2 linked regions of the Sporocytophaga myxococcoides genome follow. The protein of the gene in region 2 interacts with the protein of the main gene of each other region in a pairwise test. Links are inferred from orthologs where the notes say so. Each region holds a gene or a part of one and is shown on either strand. Other genes may lie near its edges.

What was found.
Region 1: the proteins of rfaD (region 2) and MYP_RS21840 interact in binary tests that used the Escherichia coli proteins (3 or more experiments, as listed by UniProt). The link is inferred for Sporocytophaga myxococcoides from one-to-one orthologs.

What each region holds. Positions count from the first base shown.
Region 1 is NZ_BBLT01000012.1:27,037-38,853, forward strand. What follows is about bases 5,783-8,603. They hold MYP_RS21840 (1,4-dihydroxy-2-naphthoyl-CoA synthase), read right to left. Parts: upstream 7,704-8,603; coding sequence 6,861-7,703; downstream 5,783-6,860. Other genes in these bases: MYP_RS21835 (TonB-dependent receptor plug domain-containing protein), read right to left, coding at 5,783-6,414; MYP_RS21845 (MG2 domain-containing protein), read right to left, coding at 8,134-8,603. Also shown: MYP_RS21805 (MerR family transcriptional regulator), read left to right, coding at 1-85; MYP_RS21810 (phytoene desaturase family protein), read left to right, coding at 82-1,560; MYP_RS21815 (phytoene/squalene synthase family protein), read left to right, coding at 1,557-2,393; idi (isopentenyl-diphosphate Delta-isomerase), read left to right, coding at 2,396-2,911; MYP_RS21825 (sterol desaturase family protein), read left to right, coding at 2,997-3,452; MYP_RS21830 (lycopene cyclase domain-containing protein), read left to right, coding at 3,442-4,146; more of MYP_RS21835, read right to left, coding at 4,357-5,782; more of MYP_RS21845, read right to left, coding at 8,604-11,817. UniProt on the Escherichia coli protein: Converts o-succinylbenzoyl-CoA (OSB-CoA) to 1,4-dihydroxy-2-naphthoyl-CoA (DHNA-CoA).
Region 2 is NZ_BBLT01000013.1:11,263-23,219, forward strand. What follows is about bases 1-2,961. They hold rfaD (ADP-glyceromanno-heptose 6-epimerase), read left to right. Parts: upstream 1-978; coding sequence 979-1,944; downstream 1,945-2,961. Other genes in these bases: MYP_RS22515 (FecCD family ABC transporter permease), read right to left, coding at 1-29; MYP_RS22520 (ABC transporter substrate-binding protein), read right to left, coding at 19-879; MYP_RS22530 (M48 family metallopeptidase), read left to right, coding at 1,974-2,961. In the rest of the region: more of MYP_RS22530, read left to right, coding at 2,962-3,212; MYP_RS22535 (SRPBCC family protein), read left to right, coding at 3,392-3,922; MYP_RS22540 (alpha-ketoacid dehydrogenase subunit alpha/beta), read right to left, coding at 4,305-6,392; MYP_RS22545 (OmpA family protein), read right to left, coding at 6,557-8,479; MYP_RS22550 (7-carboxy-7-deazaguanine synthase QueE), read right to left, coding at 8,487-9,128; MYP_RS22555 (bifunctional 5,10-methylenetetrahydrofolate dehydrogenase/5,10-methenyltetrahydrofolate cyclohydrolase), read right to left, coding at 9,106-10,017; lepA (translation elongation factor 4), read right to left, coding at 10,039-11,826. UniProt on the Escherichia coli protein: Catalyzes the interconversion between ADP-D-glycero-beta-D-manno-heptose and ADP-L-glycero-beta-D-manno-heptose via an epimerization at carbon 6 of the heptose.

The sequences.
Region 1 (11,817 bases), on a different replicon or contig from region 2:
CCAATCCCTTCAACTACCAATGGACCATAGATATATAAAAGATATTGATCACCTCCTTGAACTCATACAGTCTGACAAAGCATGAAAACCATTGCCATTATAGGATCCGGCATTAGCGGATTGAGTGCCGCGGCATACCTTGCTTCAAAGGGGCAGGATGTTTTGGTATTTGAAAAAAACGAAGAGATAGGCGGCCGCATGCGTCAGCATAAAGCCAATGGATTTACTTTCGATATGGGGCCCAGCTGGTACTGGATGCCAGATGTCTTTGATTCTTTTTTTGAAAAACTCGGGCATAAAACATCTGATTTTTACGAATTAAAAAAACTGGATCCAGGGTTTCAGATCATTACCACAAATAACGAAATCATGAAGGTTCCTGCTTGCTGGGAGGAGTTGCTTGGGTTGGTTGAAAATATCGAAGCAGGAGCTGCAGAAAGGTTAAAAAAGTTTATGGCTGAGGCTGCATACAAATATGAAGTCGGCATTAAAAAGCTGGTATACAAGCCAGGATTATCCATATGGGAATTGTTGACAAAAGAAACTATTAAAGGAGTATTCCGGCTTCAATTATTCTCGTCCTATAGTTCTCATGTACGAAAATATTTTTCAAACAAGAAAATTATAGCCTTAATGGAGTTTCCTGTATTATTTCTCGGCGCAATGCCTAAAGACACTCCGGCATTGTATAGTTTGATGAATTATGCCGGCTTGTACCAGGGAACATTTTATCCAATGGGTGGATTTAAAAAAGTGATTGATGCAATGCGCCACGCAGGCGCTCAGAGAGGAGTAAAATTTTATGTAAATGAAGCTATTGAATCTGTGACACAAGGCCCCGGACCACTCATTAATATAAAAACATCCAAACGCCAGCTTTATGCTGATGGAATTATAGCCAGTGCAGACTATCACCATATAGAACAAAAGCTTCTCAATCAGGAAGACCGAAATTATTCTGAAGACTACTGGCAAAAGAAAACTTTTGCTCCTTCTGCCCTCTTGTTTTATATAGGTGTAAAAAGAAAACTACCCCGACTTGAGCATCATAATTTATTTTTTGATGCAGATTTTGATAATCATGCCAGGGCCATTTATGAAAAGCCGGAATGGCCTGATCAACCACTGTTTTATGTATGCTGTCCTTCAAAAACTGATCCTGAAGTGGCACCTCCGGAGATGGAGAATCTTTTCATACTAATGCCAATAGCTCCAGACATAGAAGATAATGAAGAAAAGAGGGAATCCTATTTTGTGAAATTATTAACCCGACTTGAAAAATTTACCGGTGTATCTGTTCGTGAACATATAGTCTACAAGAGAAGCTATTGCGTCGAGGATTTTAAATCTGACTATAACTCATACAAAGGGAACGCTTATGGATTAGCCAATACATTGATGCAAACAGCTAATCTAAAACCAAAAATCAAAAACAAACATATTCAAAACTTCTTTTATACAGGGCAACTTACTGTTCCCGGACCGGGAGTTCCACCTTCAATCATATCAGGTCAGGTTGCAGCAGCAGAATTATTAAAATCATTACGGATAAATATATGAAACAGCTTTTCGATGATGTATCTGCTAAGTGCAGTAAATTGACAACACAGAGCTATAGTACAAGCTTCTCGTTAGGCATTCGTTTTTTAGGTAAAGATTTACACAGACCAATTTACTCTATATATGGGTTTGTTCGATTTGCTGATGAAATTGTAGACTCTTTTCATGAATATCCCAAAAAAGACCTTATGGCATCCTTTCGCAAAGATACTGTCAAGGCAATAGAGGACAGGATTAGTTTAAATCCTATACTAAATTCCTTTCAACAAGTAGTACATGAATATAACATTGAGTGGGAACTAATAGATACATTCCTCAAAAGCATGGAAATGGATCTGGAACAAAGAGAATACACGCAGGACGCTTACAAATTGTACATTTTAGGTTCTGCAGAAGTTGTAGGATTGATGTGCCTGCGCGTGTTTGTACAAAATAACACGAGCCTTTATAATCAGCTAAAACCTTACGCCATGAGCCTCGGAGCTGCCTTCCAGAAAATTAATTTCCTACGTGATATACATACTGATTATACACATCTTGGTCGTACATACTTTCCTGACATAGATATGCATTCATTTGACAAAACCATAAAGATGAATATTGAAAAGGAAATTGAAGAGGATTTCAACCATGCATTAATAGGTATTAAACTATTACCTTCATATTCCAAAACAGGAGTATATCTTGCCTATATTTACTACAAGGCTTTATTCAGAAAAATAAAATCCTTACCAGCTGAAACTATTCTGCAACAACGTATTCGAATACCGAATATTAATAAGCTGGGGTTAATGTTTCAGTGTTACATACGCAGTCAGTTTAACATTTTATAATCATGGATCAAATTATTCTGGTAAACAATCATGACCAGGAAGTAGGAATGATGGACAAACTTGAAGCTCATCAAAAAGGTTTGCTTCACAGGGCTATATCAGTCTTCCTATTCAATTCGGAAGGAAAACTGCTTCTACAGCAGAGAGCAAAGAATAAATACCACTCCGGAGGATTATGGACCAACACTGCCTGCAGCCATCCTTATCCTGGAGAGAGTACATTACAGGCTGCCATAAGAAGACTGAAGGAAGAAATGGGCTTAGAAACAAATCTTACAAAAGCATTTCAATTTACTTATAGGGCTGAGTTTACAAACGGACTGATCGAACATGAACTTGACCATGTATATGTGGGTAGCTCAGACATCGATCCTGATCCCGATCGGGAGGAGGTGATGGATTTTACCTATCTTTCACTGGAAGAAATCGAAAACAAACTGAATAGCACACCTGAGTTATTCACAGAGTGGTTTAAACTTTGCTATAAATATGCCTTTCATTATTACAACCAAAAATAGAAAATAATAAACAGAAAGCAGATAAGCTTCCAACGACATCGTTCTAAAATCCTTAATGTATATTCTACATTTAAACTAGTTATAAATGTATCTTAATATTCTCATTGTAATCATTGCTTTTGCATCTATGGAGGCTGTAGCCTGGATGGCCCATAAGTATATCATGCATGGCTTTCTCTGGATATTTCATAAAGACCATCATCGTCCCGGAGGATACGCTATAGAACATAACGATTTTTTCTTTTTGCTGTTCGCTACTCCGGCAATAATTTGTTTCCTGATAGGTTTTAAAGAACTATCCATATACTTCTGGATTGCTACAGGCATTACTCTTTATGGACTTACATATTTCATTATACATGACATATTTATCCACCAAAGAATAAAGTGGCTAAAAAAGTCAAATTTCACATATCTAAGAGCAATACGTAAAGCACACAAAGTACATCACAAACATCTGGACAAAGAAGATGGAGAATGTTTTGGTATGCTTTGGGTACCAATAAAATATTTTAAAGAAGCAAAACAGCATGCTAACTAAATACACCTATTTATTAATCAACCTGGGATCTGTAATCATCCCCTTTCTTTTCAGTTTTCATCCCAAGCTCCAGTTCTACAAAAAGTGGCACTATTTCTTTGGAGCTAATATAGTGGTGAGCAGTCTTTTCATTCTTTGGGACATGTATTATACGCACCTTGGAGTGTGGGGATTTAATCCAACTTACCTCACGGGATATTATGTTATGAACTTACCTATTGAGGAAATATTGTTTTTTATCTGCATCCCTTTTGCCAGTGTTTACAGCTATCATTGCTTCAGAATATTTTTTCCTTCACCTAATCTTCCGTATCGGGAGATCACAGGCATATTGATACTTGTTTTAATTATCACAGGCGGTATTCACTATGATAAGATTTACACAAGTGTAACATTTTTTGGCCTGGCATTTTTTCTACTACTTGTGGTATTTATATATAAAACAGACTGGACAGCTTCCTTTTATCTGGCTTTCGCTTTTCTACTCATTCCGTTTTTTATAGTAAATGGCATACTCACCGGGACCGGCCCTGAGCATCCGATAGTATGGTATGATAACAGTGAGAACTTAGGAATTCGTATGCTTACCATTCCAGTTGAAGATACATTCTATGGTATGCTTTTACTGATGGGAAACGTTGCTGTATATGAAAGATTACAGATTACACGAAAAGTTGAAGAATTTACTGTTTAAAAGTTAATTTAAAAAATTTTGAGACGCCATGCATGGCGTCACAAAATGTTCAATCACAGCAAACTTATCCTATTTCTAAACAATAGATCTTCTTATAACTAAAAATCCATTTTCTGATAATTAGATCATCAGAAAATGGATTCCTTCATAGTATATTCTGTGCAAGCATAGCAATTGACATTCCTTGCGTTTTCAAAAAATTATTATTTTTTACAAGTTATAGCTCAATTTTAAATAAAGTACTCTGCCAGGTCTTTGCATAGCGTAAAAATCAAACACTTGCTGATGTAAAACATTAGAAACGTCGAAAGCTAATTTTACTCTTTCAGAGAAAGAATATGCTACCCCATAATCCACCATATGTTGAGCAGGTATAATCATATTTCCATTTGGCCGCCCAGGACTTACCCAGTATAAATTAAATTTATTTATATACCCCCAAAGTAAATAAGTCTGCAACTTTGACCCCTTCAATCCTACATTATTGAAACTTGCCTGCAGCGTACCGTTTAATATAAAATAAGGCTGATTTGGGATGTGATCTTTATACGTAATATATGGCAGCGGATTATCTATCGTCTTAAAATATGTTGTATTCATTTTAAGAGTAAAAACGTTGCTTAAGTTATACTGCAACTCAGATTCAATACCTTTCCCAAGGATTTCGCCATAATTATCATATATGCCAATTCCATTTCTATATGGTAATAGATGAATCTGATCTTGTATATTCCTATAAAATGCATTTACATTTATACTTATACCATGCCCCCCTACATACTTAATATTATTTAGTGTAACTCCGGCATTGATATTTATACTTTTTTCTGGTTTAAGGTATGTATTACCCCATACCGTCCACCCATCACTTATTGCTTCATAAGCTTCAGGCATACGAGCTCCTTTTTCTATAGATACCTTAACTGAAGCCCAGTTCAGCGCCTGAAATGAAGTTGCTAATCCAAACCCCAGATTGCCGATGCTATAGCTTATTTCGCCAGAAGATCTAGGAGACCAAGGAAAAGCTTTTGGCATAGTAGCTTTTAAATAATGATATTTGGCAAAAAGATTGGTACTCAAATGATTTTTAAACCAATAACTGACATAGGACAAGCCAAAGAAGTCCTTTGTCGATCGAATCCCCTTTGATCCATATGGAATTGACGAAAAAAGTTCTTCTGCTTCTGACTTTCCCTTTTGTCTCAAATAATTAAAAGATATTTTGTGATTCTCATTGATGACGTAAACCGGATTAAATCTTGTAACCAGAAAATTTTCTTTTCTGGTTTGGAAAGTTCCACCTCCTACCATCTCTCCGGGGGTTACACTCTTACCAACAACTTCACCTTTCCAATTATATCTGTTCCTTGATGTATCTACAAGAATATTTTCTCTCATAGAGTATCCAGAAAAAAAGTCTAAGGAGAGCCTCCTTGTAAACAAATTCTCTTTTTTATACACCAATGAAGGCATCATAAATTGTTGTTTAGACCTCACCTTGCCATAAACCGGATAGGAATAATCATTTGTTTGTATGCCTTTCTCCAGATTAGAAAAGGCTACACTAAACAAAAGCTGATCTGCATAGCTTCTTTTGGTAAAACCAAAATCTATTTTTGCATGCCCCAGACTGATGTCATCATTAAAGTGTTTACCCGGATTGTTTTTAGTATAATTTTGAGGATAAGAAGTTTGTGGATCATTGTAATATATTCCCGGCCCCCACACATCATAATTGTTATCTGAGTGAGTAAAATATGACGATGCTCTTACCGTAAATCGTGAATTAGGATCTATCCACTGGCCTTGAAAATGAGCTTGATGAGTATTCAACGAACCATAAGAATAGGAAGCGTTAAAATAGTTTTTATCAGATTGAGTGGTTATAATATTGATAGCTCCTCCAATAGCATCAGCCCCCATTTCTACAGGGGTAACCCCTTTATAAACATCTATTTTACTTACAAGGGGTGACAAAAGATTACTAATATCATAACCAGGACCAAGATATTCTGCAGGGATTCCATCGACAAAAAAAGTAATTCTATTTCCTGAAATACCATCAAGCTGGTAGGAATAATTAGAACCTACACCACCTTGCTGCCTCACACGAACACCGGCAGAGCGATCCAGGATTGTATTAAGTCTCAAACTAAAAGGCTTATAAAAATCAACATTAATTGAATCCGAATGAAAGCCGGATATTTTCGCATATTTATTCTGATTTTCAAGACTATCTGCCTGCCCAAAAGCCTCAAATGATAACATGACTAAAAAAAATAGAAAAACAAGGTATTTCATAAAAACTGTGTAAAAAAGTTTAGTACAATATAAATCAAGCCATTACTCTAAAAAAACAACAAAAAATCTTAAGAACAAGCCAATGTAAAATTACAAATGAATTCAAGAGAAATCAAAGAATCAACTAAACATGTTATAACAAATCATAAAAAAGCGAATAATAAAAACGTACTTATAACTTACAATCCTTTCATAACCTGACCCTTCTTGCATTTGAACAGTAGAAACAAATTCAGAAAAAAATAAAAAATGACGAATAACAATTACTTCTAGAAAGATATGACATCATTAAAAATAAAATTCTTCCTGAACTATAAACAGGATAAGAACTATGTTTAATTAAGGTTATAAATATCCGGCAAACCTGAATTGCCTGCCGGATATTCTGTAACATAAATTTTGCTCACTAATATCTAACAAGGCCCGTATCCCTTCTTATCAAAATCAGGCTTACGTTTCTCAAGAAAGGCATTACGTCCTTCTTTGGCTTCATCTGTCATGTAGGCTAAACGTGTCGCTTCTCCAGCGAATATCTGTTGACCCACCATGCCGTCATCTGTCAGGTTCATGGCAAACTTTAACATCTTTATAGAAGTCGGAGATTTTTCAAGAATCTCTTGTGCCCACTGATACGCAGTAGTCTCTAATTCAGCATGAGGGATTACAGCATTCACCATTCCCATATCAAAGGCTTCCTGAGCACTGTAGTTGCGTCCCAGGAAAAAGATTTCTCTGGCTTTCTTCTGTCCGACCATCTTAGCAAGGTATGCAGATCCGTAACCTCCATCAAAGCTTGTTACATCGGCATCTGTTTGTTTGAAGATCGCATGTTCCTTACTGGCCAAAGTAAGGTCACAAACAACGTGAAGACTATGTCCTCCACCCACTGCCCAACCAGGGACAACTGCGATTACCACTTTCGGCATGAAACGAATAAGTCTTTGTACCTCAAGAATATTTAGCCTATGACGACCGTCTTCGCCTACATATCCTTTATCTCCTCTTACTTTCTGATCCCCACCACTGCAAAATGAGTATACACCATCTTTGGTAGATGGGCCTTCAGCAGACAATAGCACAACCCCTATAGAAGCATCTTCATAAGCATCATAGAAAGCATCATACAATTCTGAAGTTGTTTTAGGTCTGAAGGCATTTCTTACATTAGGTCTGTTAAAGGCAATACGCGCCACTCCACCGGATTTCTTGTAAGTAATATCTTCGTATTCTTTTGCTGTTTTCCAATCTATGTTCATTAGTCTCTATATTTAGTAAGTGATGGGGTAAAAATAACGCTACTTTGGGAGATTTAGAAATCTGCAAACAGAGCTGTTGATCATATTTTCGAAGTAAAAGCTCAATCATCCGAGCATTAAAGTCATAATTCAAGGTAAAAGCTCAAATGCCGGAGCTTTAAGGTCATAATTTCGAGGTAAAAGCTCAAATGGCGGAGCTTTGAGGTCATAATTTTGGGGTAAAAACTCGAATATTGGAGCTTAGAAGTCAAAATTTCAGGGTAAAAGCTCGAATGTCGGAGCTCTGAGGTCAAAATTTTGGTGTAAAAACTCGAATATTGGAGCTCTGAGGTCAAAATTTCAGGGTAAAAGCTCGAATTACATTCAAAAGATCCAGCTTAAACAAAAAAATGGGAGGCCTCCCTCCCATTAAATTTCTGTTTTACAAAAACTACTTTTCAATAGTAACCTTTACAGGCTCTTCCCAACTCTTAAATTCATTGGTATAATACAGGTAAGTACTTGCTGCTGGAGATTCATACGCTCCCGGGATCTCTGCCTTCAAATCGAGATGAATGGTCTTGACTTCTTTAGGAGCCATTTGTCTGAAATAGAGGCATACAAAATTGCCTCTGATTTCATAGAAGTCTACCTGTTTCTTCACCAGCAACTCTTTCAACTGCCAGGGCTGTGCCGACATTCCGGATGGAATTCCTACAATACTCATCGTCATGGGAAGTCCTTCTGTTGTTTTGTTGGAGATGACAGACGTAAGTCTGCTTGTCTCCCCGACACGTACATTTTTATTGATCAGTTTGACATCCAAATCAACTTTGCACTCTTTGCTTGAAGGAGGCAATGTAGTGCTGTAATTGATACCTAATGTAAATGGTAGCGGCTCTTTCACACCAATATATTTCACTTTTATCTCATGGTTACCTTCCTTCAGATAAGATTCCAATCCATCAATACTGATCTCGCCACAGTCTCCGGCTTTGTATTCTTTTGTTCCTATATTCTTTCCATCTATGTAAACTATAATGGTTCCGTCTTCAGAAGTTTTCTTTGCATGAATACTATATGCAGTAAGCGCTTTCAAAGCAAGCACAGTTCCCTGGGTAGAAGCAAATCCTCCGTGCGCAGATCTTGCACTTACAATGTATTTCACACCATCCAGTATTAACTTTTCTTTTTTCTTCCCTTCTTTCAACAAAGCCATTACTGCAAGAGAGGTTGTTTCCACAAATAATGATTGTCCGGTAGAACAAGTGATAGAGTGAATTGAGCCAGGCCAGCTTCCATCCTTCAATTGCAATGCTTCCAACAGAGCTATAGCTCTTTCAGCTTTCTTAACTTCATTCAGGTTAAACATTGTATTGGCAGCTAAAGCAAGTTGGTATGCGTCTTTAGATTTCAATGCGATATCATATGCATGGTCCGCTTCTTTCATGATATCCTTATAACCTGCTTCAGATAAAGCATACACGATATAGGCATTGGTGATATCATCAGTAGCTCTTCCAAACTGATCCAGTGCCTGAGCACTTTTCTTAAACCCTCCTTTGCCATCTCTTCTGCTCATCAACCAATTGGCTGTTCTGTCAATCATAACCTGATCCACTTTATTATACACCTGTTTCATATCATTAAACTGCATCAATCCATAAGCAGTAAGTGCTTCATGAGCAGGTGTACTTCCAAACCACTCATATCCTTTTTCCTGTGTTTCGTAAGAAATAAGTTTGGCATATCCTTTCTCAAGGTTAGCTTCCAGATTTGCCGGCGCTTTCAATCTTTTAACACTTGCTTCAGAACCCTGATTCATTTCCATCAGATATCTTTTTATCAAAAGATTAGGATAGTTGCTTGTAGATGTTTGTTCAAAACATCCGTAAGGCTCTCTGATGATGGATTCAATTCCTTTGAGCAAGTCTGTCATCAAGGATGGATAAGCAACCAGCTGTGCTTTCATTGATCCAGGAATCATGTGCTTCACTGCCACATTAAATTCTTTCTCTGTTTCTTTTCCCGATAAAGAGATGGTCATTGGAAAACCTTTAGAATGAACATTGATTTCCTGCTCGAAAGCATCTTTAAATCCATTGCCAGCAAAGGCTATGATGAGTTTATCTTTCCCTGTATTAGAAAGTACTTCAAACTCCAGTTCTATCGTCTTTGCTGTATTGGCAGCAATAGTAACATCTGAGTTAAGTCCGGTATTTAATTTTAAGTTTGAAGGCACCTCTACCTTTAATAAACCTTTAAGATTTGCCATGGTATTATTCTTCAGAGTCACAGGAATATTTACCTTATCACCACTTATCAGATCTGCAGGGCATTTGGTAGTCATGCTGAATGGCATTTGGGTGTAATATAGCTGCTCACCTCTACCTGATGTACCATCATCAGAAATTCCTTCCAGTGTAATTCTATAAGAACTTACCTCATCACTGTTGAAGAATTCTACTGTTGCTTTACCATTTCTGTCTGTTTCTACCATTCCGTTCCAGTAGATGGTACTTCTGAAGTCCGTTCTTATTTCCGGTATTGACTGGTTTTGATAAACAACAGCGGGAAATTGTCTTGCTCTGTAATACTTCGCTACCAAAGGCAGTGGCTGAGGCATTGCTCTTTTCTTCATTGCATCAAAATTTCCATTATTAAAAATATCTTCTGCAAATTCAACAGCCACCTCTTGTATCTCATTCAATGCGCCCTCCAAAATTTCCTCCTGAATAGCATTTCCAACTAAATCCATATCTGCCATTACTACCTTCTCCTCCATTTGCATTTCTTCTGCCCTAACAATTTCTTTCTCCACGAAATCATCTGCTACACCCTTTACTCTTCTCGGACGCTCAGCCTTCCGTATCTCTAAATTACCTGCTGCGGCTGGTACTTGATTATAATAAAGCTGACGACCATTATAAAGATGACAGCGAATTTGATCACTATACTGGCTTACCTGCATTACAAATGGTGCATAGTTATTGGCGTTAACCTTCAGAGTAACTATTTCACTCAAATCAACAAAAGGAAGTATAAACCTTCCGCTGCTATCTGAAGTTGTACGGATCGATTTCCCTTGTATTTCAATAGTAGCATTGGCCAATGCTGTTCCGGTATAGGCATCAACAATGTTTCCTGCAAGTATTGCTTTTTCAGCCTGGAAATTTATCTCAGGAAGTTCGTTGCTTACAATTTGTTTCCAGGTAAATCTTCTGTAACCAGAAGTAAGCATCAGATAGTCCAGGGCCTGCTCTGACTTCGCTTCCTTATTGTTAAAGTAAAATGCAGGTTCTTCTACTTTGCCTTTGATGTCTGCTTCAAGGAATAATCTTGAAAGCAAATTACCTGAACAATCATCAGCAAAAGAAAGTAATTTTTCATCTACCACAGAGACAGAAAAGTTGCCCGGCATAGCGATTCCTCTTTCATCTGTCACTTTAACATTCAACTTAACCTTTTCTCGTGGAAGGTATTTTTCTTTATCGGTTGTAAGAGAAATTTTCAGTTGCTTGTCTCTGTTCACAAATGCCAGTCTCTCTGCTCTTTCAAATCCCTTACTATCAAACAAAGTAAAACGAATGACTCCCATCGGAAAATCATTTGTAGCAACAGGCAGCTTGCAAACAGCAGCACCGTTGGATTTCCCATTGTACACTACTTTATCCCGGATAGTACCGATAACTGTCAACACCTCCTTCTCAGTAGATGATAATTCCAGAGTGATCCTATCCTTTATATTTTCAGATATACTTAAAGCATATCCCCTGTGTGCAGCTTCAGGCAACTGATAAGTTGTTTTGATCCCTGAAGGTTTAGTAATATGCGCTGTGTAAACTTCCCCTTCTTCAGGCTTCAGATAAAAGGCTCCCATGCCCTGATGAAAGCTGCTGAAGGATGCAATCTTTCTTCCTTTAGTATCAATTACATACCCTTCCACATCAGCAGGCTTCTGAAAACTATTAAGCCCTTTGAATGCAATTTTTGAATTGAACCCTGTAAGCATGTCTCCTCCCTCAGGATAGAAACTAAGGTCGATCGTATTTAACTCAATCGGAATGGATCTGGAAATAGATTCTGTTTTACCCTCGTGTTCCAGAAGGATATTCAGCAATCCATCATTGCTGGT
Region 2 (11,957 bases):
AATATTAAAAGAACCAATTTACCTGTCATTTTTCGAGATGCTTTTAAGTTCCATGACAGCTTCTAATATTCGAGGTCCGGGTCTGGATTGTAAATCTTCTGTAATCTTAAAGATTGCTTTGTTCCTGTAACAATTCATCCTTCTCAATTCCGGATATAGGCTAAAAAAATCCTTTTCATAATCTTTAAACCCACAAAACATGAAATCTGGATTTTTTGCTAAAAGATATTCTCGGCTCACTTCCGGAGAAGTTTTCTTAAATGAAGAGTCGATAATATTATTAATCCCTGCAATTCTAAGTTTGTCAGTCATAATAGAATGATATCCATGAACATATATTGGAGAGTTCCAAATGATATTAATTGCAGAAGGTTTTTGTGCGACATTTTGATTTAACAAACTATCCTTAATCTTGACAAGTGAATCAACAAGTAAATTAGCTTTTACTTGTGTACCACAAATTTTACCAACATTTCTGATCCCTTGAAGTACCTCATCGACTGTTTTAAAATTCTGAACATAAACTGGTATTCCCAAAGCTTCTATCCTTTTTATATCATCTTCTGAATTTATTCCTTCCAGGGTAAAAACCAAATCAGGACGTAGCTTCATCACTCCTTCCAAGTCAAGGGGATAATTGTTTACTACAGGTAACTTTTCAATAAATAAAGGGAAATTACAGTTTTGTGTTCTTCCAACTAATTTTTCAGGACAAATACTTGCAAGAATTTCAGTAGAAGAAGGGCAAAGACCGAGAACGCGATTAACTTTTTCTGGTAAATGTAATTCGCTCCCCGAAGCATTAAGAAATTTATTAGAGTTTACTTCCCTGTCTCTATGGGTTTTACATCCTGAGAGTACAGATAACGTAAAAATCATCAATAGCAAATAAAGCTTTTTCAACCTCTATATCGTTCTTTTTTTTGTAAATTTAGCCTTTCTTAAAAATTCACCCTAGAAAAAGAAACTATTTGTTTTATGATGGTTGTGACCGGAGCAGCAGGATTTATAGGTAGCTGCCTTATCAGTAAATTAAATGCTGAAAACTTCAATTATATTATTGCTGTGGATGATTTCAGCAATGAAGAAAAAAATAAAAACCTGGAGGGAAAAAAGATACAGGAAAAAGTTCATAGAGATGATTTTTTCAACTGGCTTGATAAAAACTATGAACATGTAGAATTCATCTTCCATATTGGCGCTCGAACTGATACGACTGAATTTAACAAAGCAATATTTGATAAACTCAATGTTGAATATTCTCAAAAAATATGGAAAGCATGTGTTAACTACCAAATTCCACTAGTGTACGCCTCTTCTGGTGCTACATATGGACTAGGAGAACTTGGATATGAAGATAACGAAGCGGTAATTCCGAAACTTAAGCCATTAAATCCCTATGGTGATTCTAAAAATGATTTTGACATCTGGGCACTGAATCAACCTAAAAAACCCTTTTTCTGGGCAGGCCTTAAATTCTTCAATGTATATGGACCAAACGAATATCACAAAGGCAGAATGGCAAGTGTTATATTTCATGCCTTCAATCAAATTAGCGGAAGTGGCAAGATGAAACTTTTCAGATCTCACAATCCTGAATTTAAGGATGGTGAACAAATGAGGGATTTTGTTTATGTTAAAGATGTGGTAGAAGTTATCATGTTCCTTATGAGAGACAGGAAACATTCTGGTATCTATAACCTTGGAAGCGGAAAGGCCAGAACTTTTCTTGATCTGACCAGAAATACCTTCAAGGCTATGGGCAAAAAAGAAGATATCAGTTTTATAGATACTCCGGCTGACATCCGTGACACTTATCAGTATTTTACTGAAGCAAAAATGGAGAAGTTAAAATCCGCAGGTTATTCCAAACCATTTCATACTCTTGAAGAAGGTGTGAATGATTATGTAAAGAATTACCTTATCGATAAAATATATTATTAAAATTTTCAATAACAGAAAACTTAATTTTGATGGATCCCAGAAGTCTTTTATACATTATTCTAGGCATACTTTCTTTTGATTTTATACTTGAACAGTTTTTTGATTATTTAAATCTTAAACATCAAAAAACTGATTTGCCTGAAGAATTAAAAGACATATATTCTGAAGAAGAATTTAAGAAAGCACAGGATTATTATAAAGCCAATGCCAATTTCAGTTTTTTATCCAGCACATTAAGTTTTCTTCTTATTATTATTGTTATTCTCACTGGCACCTTTGGATGGCTGGACAAACAATTAAGTTTCAAATTTCAGAATCCAACCACGTTAGCTTTAGTATTCTTTGGCATACTTTTCTTTGTTTCAGACATTATCAATATTCCTTTTTCATTGTATAAGACTTTTGTTATTGAAGAAAAGTTCGGATTCAACAAAACAACTATTAAGACATATGTTCTGGACAAATTAAAAGGATATCTAATTGGTGGTGTGCTGGGCGGTTTGCTGATATGGCTTTTTATTTTCATGGTTACCAGTATTGGCCCTGGTTTCTGGCTTTACTTCTGGATTATTTTATCTGTAGTGATGCTCATAATCAATATGTTTTATACCAGTATATTTGTTCCACTTTTCAACAAGCTTACTCCTCTTGAGGCTGGAGATCTCAGAAATTCCATTGAAGAATATAGCAAAACAAACAACTTCTCTTTAACCAATATCTTTGTCATTGATGGATCCAAAAGATCTTCAAAAGCAAATGCTTTTTTTTCCGGTATCGGACCAAAGAAAAAAGTGGTGCTTTATGACACGCTGATTAACAATCATTCTAAAGAAGAACTTGTTGCAGTATTAGCCCATGAAATCGGACATTTCAAGAAAAAACATATTATCACAGGACTAATCCTTGGAATCATACAAACAGGATTTATGCTTTTCCTTCTCTCCTACTTCATCTTTAATAAAAATTTATCAGAAGCTTTGGGGGCTGATCATTTGGCAATCCACATTAATTTAATTGCTTTCGGAATTTTATATACTCCGATATCACACATTACTGGTCTTTTAATGAATATTATTTCGAGGAAAAATGAATATGAAGCGGATCGTTTTGCTGCAGTTACATACAGCAGCATTGCGCTTCAGGAAGCACTAAAGAAACTGTCAAGTAAAAACCTCAGCAACCTGACTCCACATCCTGCTTATGTATTTATGCATTATTCTCATCCTCCTTTATTATATAGATTGAGAGCTCTAAAGCAAATTCAATAATTTCTTAACAAATGCGATTATTACTGTAGATTAATTTTCAGAGGTCATGAGATTTGCAAAAGTTGATTGCTTAAGGAGACATCATATTTAAAGGTAAGGGCTTTTTTAATCTCTTTTTTTAGAACAAACTACTTTGAAATTAATTATTGCATTTCAATCTCATCACAAAATAAAGCTCTATGAAATTAGCCAGAACTATACTTCTAATTTTACTGGGAATTTTGCTTTTAATATTTACAGGTGCATTATTCTTTCCTAAAACTTATTCAGTTCAAAGGAGTATCGTAATCAAACAACCTGCGGAAAAACTGTATAAAGAGATTTCGGATTATAACGATTTTAAAGATTGGAATCCCTGGTCTGAAAGAGATTCAACAATTAAGAAAATTGTAGAAGGGCAACCATCCCGTTCAGGTCATAAATATAGTTGGGAAGGTGAAAAAGCGGGTAAAGGTTACATGGTCATTACAGAGACTAACAAGCCTAACATGGTCCATTCAAAGTTAACAATGATAACACCTATAGAATCTGAATCTGAGGTATATTTTACTATTGAACCAGTTGAAGGCGGTACTAAAGTAACCTGGAAAAATGAAGGTAATCTGGACTATCCTTTGGGGAGATATTTTGGTTTTATGGTAAAAGATTTACTAGAAAAAGATTTTGATAAAGGTCTGAAGAATCTTAAGAAATATGCTGAGATGCATTAATGAATGCATCTTTCATATTAAAATGAGTTTTCAGATGGAATAAAACTATAGAAACCCAAGATACATAAATTCCTTTTCGGATTTTTTAATTTGATAAAGGTACCTGTAAGGATGTCCTTTATATGCATAAATTTCTCCTCCCCATAGCTGTTTAACTTATATTTGAATGAATATCTGAACCTGGCATTCCTCTATATATGTCATGTCATATCAGATTGATTACTTTATCCGTTTGTAAAGCAACTGACTCTGATTTACACGAGAATAGTATAAAAGCTTTAAATACTTTTAAAGCTCCTTCCAAAATAAAAGTTTAAACTGTAAAAATTATTCAAAAATGAATGACAATACAACTAAATATTTACTCGAATATGAGAATAATTTATGGCAACTTTGTTTCTATCAGATCTTTCTTTTTTGCATAAATTAACAAATCATTTATACCCTCTGAAATCTTCAGAATATCCGGCAATACAGCGTTCTCCAGAATCAGACTCACAGGAAGTCCAGGCATATTCAAGGCTCCAATTGTTAGGATCGGAGCCTTCAGATATTCAAAACATGATTTCTGAATTCGTCCCGCCAGGGCTTGAATAAATGAATTTTCAACCGGAGCTTCGCTTAATAACAAGCATTTTCCCGATCTTTTAACTGCCTTAAAAATCAAACCTTCATCCAAGGGATATAACGTCCTGAGGTCAATGATTTCAACTTTATCTTTAAAAAACTGAGCCGCTTCTTTTGCCCAATAAACTCCAAGACCATAAGTAATGATAGTAACACAATCTGGATTTTCAGTCTGCAATACCAGACTTGCCTTTCCCAGTGGAAGTATGTAGTCAGCCTCAGGCTCAACCATATATGCATCCTGAGTTCCGGGAATTTTACTTCTATAAAGTCCCTTATGCTCCAGCATAATAACCGGGTTTGGGTCTATAAATGCAGCTTTCATCAATCCCTTAATATCCGCAGCATTTGAGGGATAAACCACTTTAATACCTTTTATTGTCAACAGCATGGATTCTATACATCCTGAATGATATGGTCCTCCTCCTACACTTGTTCCTACTGGTATTCTTATCAAGGTTCTTACAGGAAATTTTCCATTGCTGAGATAACATGATTTTGACACTTCTGTAACCAGTTGATTCATTCCTGGAAATAAATAATCAGCGAATTGAATCTCCACAATCGGCTTAACGCCAATTGCAGAAAGACCTACTGTTGATCCTATTATAAATGCTTCCTGAATTGGAGTGTTAAAGACGCGATCACTACCAAATTTATTTTCAAGTGATGCTGCTTCACCAAACATGCCACCCAGTCTTTTTCCAACATCCTGACCATAATATATACAATCAGGGTTTCCTTCCATAATCTCTTCTACGGCGTGCAATGCGCTTTCAACCATAGAAACCTTGCCGCCATTCACTGGAGTACGATTACCTTTCTCAACAAGGGCTGTAGTGGGGGTAAAAACATTATCCAGAACAGTTATAGGATCCGGATCATCTGCTTTTTGTGCTTTCTCAAAACTATCCTGAACTTCATTCAATGCGTCCATATCCAATCGCCTCAGCTCATCATCAGAAACCCCCATCTCAATCAGTCGCCGTCTCAATTTAAATGCGGGATCATTCACCGCATGTCTTGCAAGATTATCATCGCTTCTGTATACTTCCATACGGACATTTGAATTGTGATGCCCAAGCAAAGGAACATTAGCATGCACAAGGATAGGGCATCTCTTAGAACGAACATAATTCAAAGCCTTAGCCATTCCTTCAAAAGACTCTTCAAAGTTACTTCCGTCTATACGTATTCGGTTGAGTCCTTTAAAACCGCCTGCAAAATCATAGGCATCCATTGCCCTGCTTTCTTCGCTGGTTACTGTAATTCCCCAGTTATTGTCCTGTACCAGAAACAAAATTGGTAATTGTTTTAAAGATGCAAACTGTAATGCCTCACTTACTTCTCCTTCTGTCATGCTATCATCTCCTAAAGAACACACCACAACAGGGGACTCATTTTCTGGTCCTTTTTTTAGCAAAGGAGATTGGATCTTCTCAAAGTATTGTATTCCCAAAGCAACACCTGTTGCTGGAATAGCCTGCATACCAGTGGCACTGCTTTGATGTGGGATTATTGGCTTGTCTTCTCTTTTGCTGCTTGGATGACAATAATAAGTTCTACCTGCAGAAAAGGGATCATCCTTTTTAGCAAGGAGCTGAAGCATCAATTCATGGGGAGTAAATCCCATGGATAGCATTAAACTATCGTCCCTGTAATATGGGGTAACAAAATCACAAGGTAATAACTGAAGTCCTGTAGCAATCTGGATAGCCTCATGTCCTCTGGAAGAAGCATAAATGTATCTGACGATTTCCCTTTCACGGTCATATAGCTGAGACATGTGAATTGAAAGCTGCATAAATTTATAAGCAGATAATAGCAATTGCTTCTTTTCCATAGATAGAGTAATATTAAAAGTTATAGAAGTTTTAAAACTTATAGCTCTTATATACTAGACTTCCAATCAGATAAATTTGTTGAAAGAAATATGCTTCCTATTTTAATTAAGAGTTGCCCGAAAACAAAAAACTCCGGATTACCGGAGTTTTAATGATGAATGAATTATAATATTTTAAATTCTATCCTTCGGTTAATTTGCCTGTTTTCATCTGAGGTATTTGGTAACAATGGAATTGTTTCTCCATAACCTTTATACTTCATTCTTGTAGCTTCTACACCAGACTTTACTAAATAATCAAAAACCGATTTTGCTCTATTTGTACTTAAGGTAAGATTGTCTTTATCAGCTCCTACATCGTCAGTATGTCCACCAAATTCTATATTAACTTTAGGATTTTGCTTTAAAAAAGTACTGATTTTATTCAGCTCTGTTTTTGATTTTTCCTCAAGCGCAAAAGAGCCTGAAGTGAAAAATATATTATTCAGAACGACAGCTGCACCTGTTTTCACAGGATCCAGATAAACATCCAAAGCAAGAGCGTCAAATACTTTCGGATTATTAAAGTCAAAATGTACACTTTTAAACATATAGCCAGGCTTGCTAACATGCAAGGCATACTCTGATCCTTCAGTTAATACAATAAGATAACCACCGTTAATGCTATCAGATTTTACCCATTGACTAACCTTTCCGTTTTTCAGATCAACAAGTTCTATTTTTGCACCCAGTGGCTTTTTAGTTACAGCATCAAATATTTTTCCTTTGGAATAAGTACTCTTGTGTTTTTCCTGAATTTGCTCTGGAACATCAAATTCATAAAGAAATGCTTTAGAAATACGCATATCCTTTTTTTCATAAACAGTATAAAATCCTTTTTTGCTATCACAGGTAATGAATATTGTTGCATCATTACTCGGACCATTAAGGGGATATCCCAGGTTTACAGGCTCAGACCAGGTAGAGTCTGTCATTTCAGATGAAAAGATGTCCAAACCTCCCATTCCTAAATGATAGGAGGATGAGAAATAAAGACTTTTACCATTGGCATGTATAAAAGGGGCGACTTCTCTTCCTGAGGTATTTACAGGTTTTCCAAGGTTTTTAGCAGGAGACCATTCACCATTTTCATCCATCTTTGTGAACCAGATATCTTCTTTTCCAAAACCTCCCCTTCTGAGAGATGAAAAATAAATTGTTTTGCCATCAGCAGATATTGTTGGTTCAGATTCCCAGGTAGGTGAATTGATATTTGCCCCAAGGTTCACTGGTTCACTCCAGGCTTCTCCATTTTTATAGGATATGTATAAATCGCAGGAACCGAAGCCATCCTGCTTATTACAAGATGTAAACACAAGTACTTTACCATCTCCAGACAAGGAAGCTGCACCTTCATTAAACCTTGTATTGATATTAGTTGAAATAGAGTAAGGATCTGACCACTCCCCATTTACTTTATCAGAGACCACGATATCCTCGTCATCATTCTGAGTAAGGCCATCTTTTTTGTAATAGATAATTGTCTGTTGATCGGCAGTAAGTACGGGATATCCATGAATATAAAACCTGTTGATCTTAGGACTCATCATAACAGGTTTAAACGGCAATGGATTCTGCTTAGCCTTAATTCCAAATTCAACCTTAGCCATGAGCTGGGTAGCTTCTTCAGTTATCTTTTTATCATTAGGTTTCAGCTCCAACATCATCTGAAAATACTTTTTAGCAGATTCATAATCCCCATCATTAAAGTAAAATTCAGCTGCAGTAAAGTATCCGAAATAAAATCTTTTATCATTTGGCAAAATAGCTGCTGCTTTATAAAAATGTTTTTTTCCTTCTTCTGAGTTTCCAAGTAGCTTAAATATGCCGCCAAGCTTATAATGAGCCTCAACAAAATTCGGATCTTTATCAAGAGAGGCTTGAAGAGCTCTTATAGCTTCGTTAAACTTACGCACACGAACCAGCTGTTCTGCTTCCTGAAAAAGACTAATGGCTTTTTTATTTGTCGAGCTGTAGTTTTGACCGAAAGTAGCAGATATAGAGAAAAATAGAAGAAACAGAAAAGAAAAGAAGATCTTTGATTTCATAGATTCATTAAGGAATGTTCATGAACTTGTGAATCTGTAACGAAATATTCCATTGAGGATTACTTTTTACATACTCAATAATAAGCGGAAGCACTTCATTTTGTTTGGACCATTCCGGTTGCAGATATAGCTTGCATTCAGGCTTTACCTGCCTGGCAAATTGCTCTGCCCAATCAAAATCAGACTTATTAAAAACGATAATTTTTAGTTCGTCCGTATTTTCAATAACAGACTGATGAGGAGCTTTAAACTTTTTAGGAGAAAGGCAAATCCAGTCCCAATTTCCGGAAAGTGGATATGCACCACTGGTTTCAATATGGGTTCTGAATTGAAATTTCTTTAATGACTCTGTTAGTTGTTCTAAGGGATAAATCAATGGTTCTCCCCCTGTGATTACAGCTACTCTTCCAGGATGAGCAGATCCTGCTTGAGCAATTTCTTCAACGGAATAAACCGGATGTCCTTTTATTTCCCAGGATTCTTTTACATCACACCAGTGACATCCTACATCACATCCTGCAAGCCTGATAAAATATGCAGCATGTCCCTGGAAAAAGCCTTCTCCCTGAATTGTATAAAAAGATTCCATTACCGGAAGAATGGAACCTGAATGTTCTAATATCTTATTAAGATCTTGTTTGATAGACATCACCCTTTGCCGAAGCAAGTGTATTTAATAAAAGAGAAGCAATAGTCATTGGACCTACCCCGCCAGGAACCGGAGTTATATAGCTGCATTTAGGAGCAACTGCTTCAAAGTCCACATCTCCTTTTATGGCATAACCTGCCTTTTTAGAAGCATCAGGCACCCTGGTAGTCCCGACATCGATAATCACAGCACCATCCTTTACCATATCTGCTTTGATCAATCCAGGTATACCCACTGCAACAATAATGATATCGGCCTGACGAGTATATGAAGCAAGATCCACTGTATTTTTGTGGCATAATGTAACTGTCGCATTTCCCGGCTCACTGTCTCTTGCCATAAGGATACTCATTGGAGAGCCCACAATATTACTTCTTCCTACCACAACACAATGTTTCCCTTTAGTATTGATTCCATAACGTTTTAAAAGCATCATGATACCATTGGGTGTTGCAGAAATATGAGCAGGTAGCCCTTTATTCATCCTACCGATATTTACAGGGTGAAACCCATCGACATCCTTTTCCGGACGAATTCTTTCAGTTACCTTCTCTACTGAAATATGCTTTGGCAATGGAAGCTGTACAATTAATCCGTCAATTTCAGTATCATTATTTATTTCTTCAATTTTAGCAAGAAGCGTTTCTTCCGAAACACTGGATTCGTATGTAATAAGAGTGGATCTGAAACCTACCTCTTCACAGCTTTTAACCTTGCCACCAACATAAGTATGACTTGCCCCATCATCCCCCACTAGTATCGCCGCCAGATGCGGAATTTTACCTCCGTTATTTTTTATATTTTCTACAGCTACTGCTATTTCCTGTTTTATTTCAAGCGAAACTTTTTTTCCGTCGATCAGTTGGGTAGTCATTTTTAATTCACTCATTGGTATTCGAAACAAATAATATTAGTCAATTTTAAGGACAGCCATAAATGCCTCCTGAGGTATCTCCACATTACCCACCTGTCTCATTCTCTTCTTACCTTTTTTCTGTTTTTCGAGAAGCTTTCTCTTACGGGAAATATCACCACCGTAACATTTCGCCAAAACGTCTTTTCTTAATGCTTTTACCGTTTCTCTGGAGATGATTTTAGCACCTATTGCAGCCTGAATCGCGATCTCAAATTGCTGTCTTGGAAGTAACTCTTTTAATTTTTCGCAAAGTTTTTTACCCCATTCATATGCCTTATCTCTGTGAACAATAGCAGAAAGAGCATCTACTTTATCACCATTCAGAAGAATATCAAGTTTCACCATGTTGGATTCCCTGTATCCTATTAATTCATAGTCAAGTGAAGCATATCCTTTTGAAATGGTTTTCAATTTATCGAAGAAATCAAATACCATTTCAGAGAGTGGCATTTCAAAAATCATTTCTACTCTGTCAGTTGTCAGATAAACCTGATTTCTTAATACTCCTCTTTTTTCCATACAAAGAGTCATAATTGCCCCAATGTATTCGGACTTTGTTATAATCTGAGCTTTGATAAAAGGTTCCTCAATGCGATCCAACTTAGATGGATCAAGCATTTCAGAAGGTGCATTTACAACATGCATTTCTCCTTTATTATCGAATGCATGAAATGACACGGAAGGAACAGTAGTTATTACAGTCTGGTCAAATTCTCTTTCAAGACGTTCCTGAATGATTTCCATGTGCAGCATTCCAAGAAAACCACAACGGAAGCCAAATCCAAGAGCTGCCGAAGTTTCAGGTTCCCAAACAAGGGATGCATCATTCAGTTGAAGTTTCTCAATAGCCTCTCTTAAATCCTCATAATCACTGGTTTCAACTGGATACACTCCGGCAAAAACCATTGGTTTTACATCTTCAAAACCAACAATGGCTTCTTTTGTAGGATTATCAAAGCTTGTAATTGTATCTCCTACCTTTACCTCTTTCGCACTTTTGATACCTGAAATAAGATATCCAACATCACCTGCCTCAATTACAGTACGTGGTTCTTTTTCAAGTTTTAAAATACCGATTTCATCAGCATGATAAACGGTATCTGTGGCAACGAATTTTACTTTATCTCCTTTTTTGATTGTTCCGTTTAAAACTCTGAATATTACTTCGATACCTCTGAACGAATTATAAACTGAATCAAAAATCAGGGCTTGTAAAGGAGCTGTTTTATCTCCTTTGGGAGCTGGAATTCTTTCAACAATTGCTTCAAGTACTTTATCTACTCCGGTTCCGTCTTTACCACTGGCAGGAATAATTGATTCCCTTGAACATCCCACAAGATCTACCATCTGATCCTTTACCTCTTCAGGCATAGCGCCAGGAAGGTCTATTTTATTTAATACAGGAATTATTTCAAGATCGTGCTCCAAGGCAAGGTATAAATTTGAAATAGTCTGAGCCTGAATACCCTGAGAGGCGTCAACTAAAAGTAAAACACCTTCACAGGCAGCTATAGACCTGGAAACCTCATAAGAAAAGTCAACGTGCCCGGGTGTATCTATCAGATTAAGCACATAGGTTTTTCCTTTGTACACGTAGTTCATCTGAATAGCATGACTCTTAATTGTAATTCCTCTTTCTCTCTCAAGATCCATATTATCAAGGACCTGCGCCTGCATTTCTCTTTTAGTTACGGTATTTGTGAATTCTAAAAGACGATCGGCCAGGGTACTTTTTCCGTGATCAATATGGGCTATGATGCAAAAGTTTCTAATATTTTCCATTTCAGTAAATCAGCTACAAAGTTATGAATTCTGGATACTAAAAAAATAATACCCCGTTTAATATTTATCTAATTGTTTTAATAAGTTTTAATATTTAAAATTGTCTTTTTCGTATATGTAAGGAGGAATCG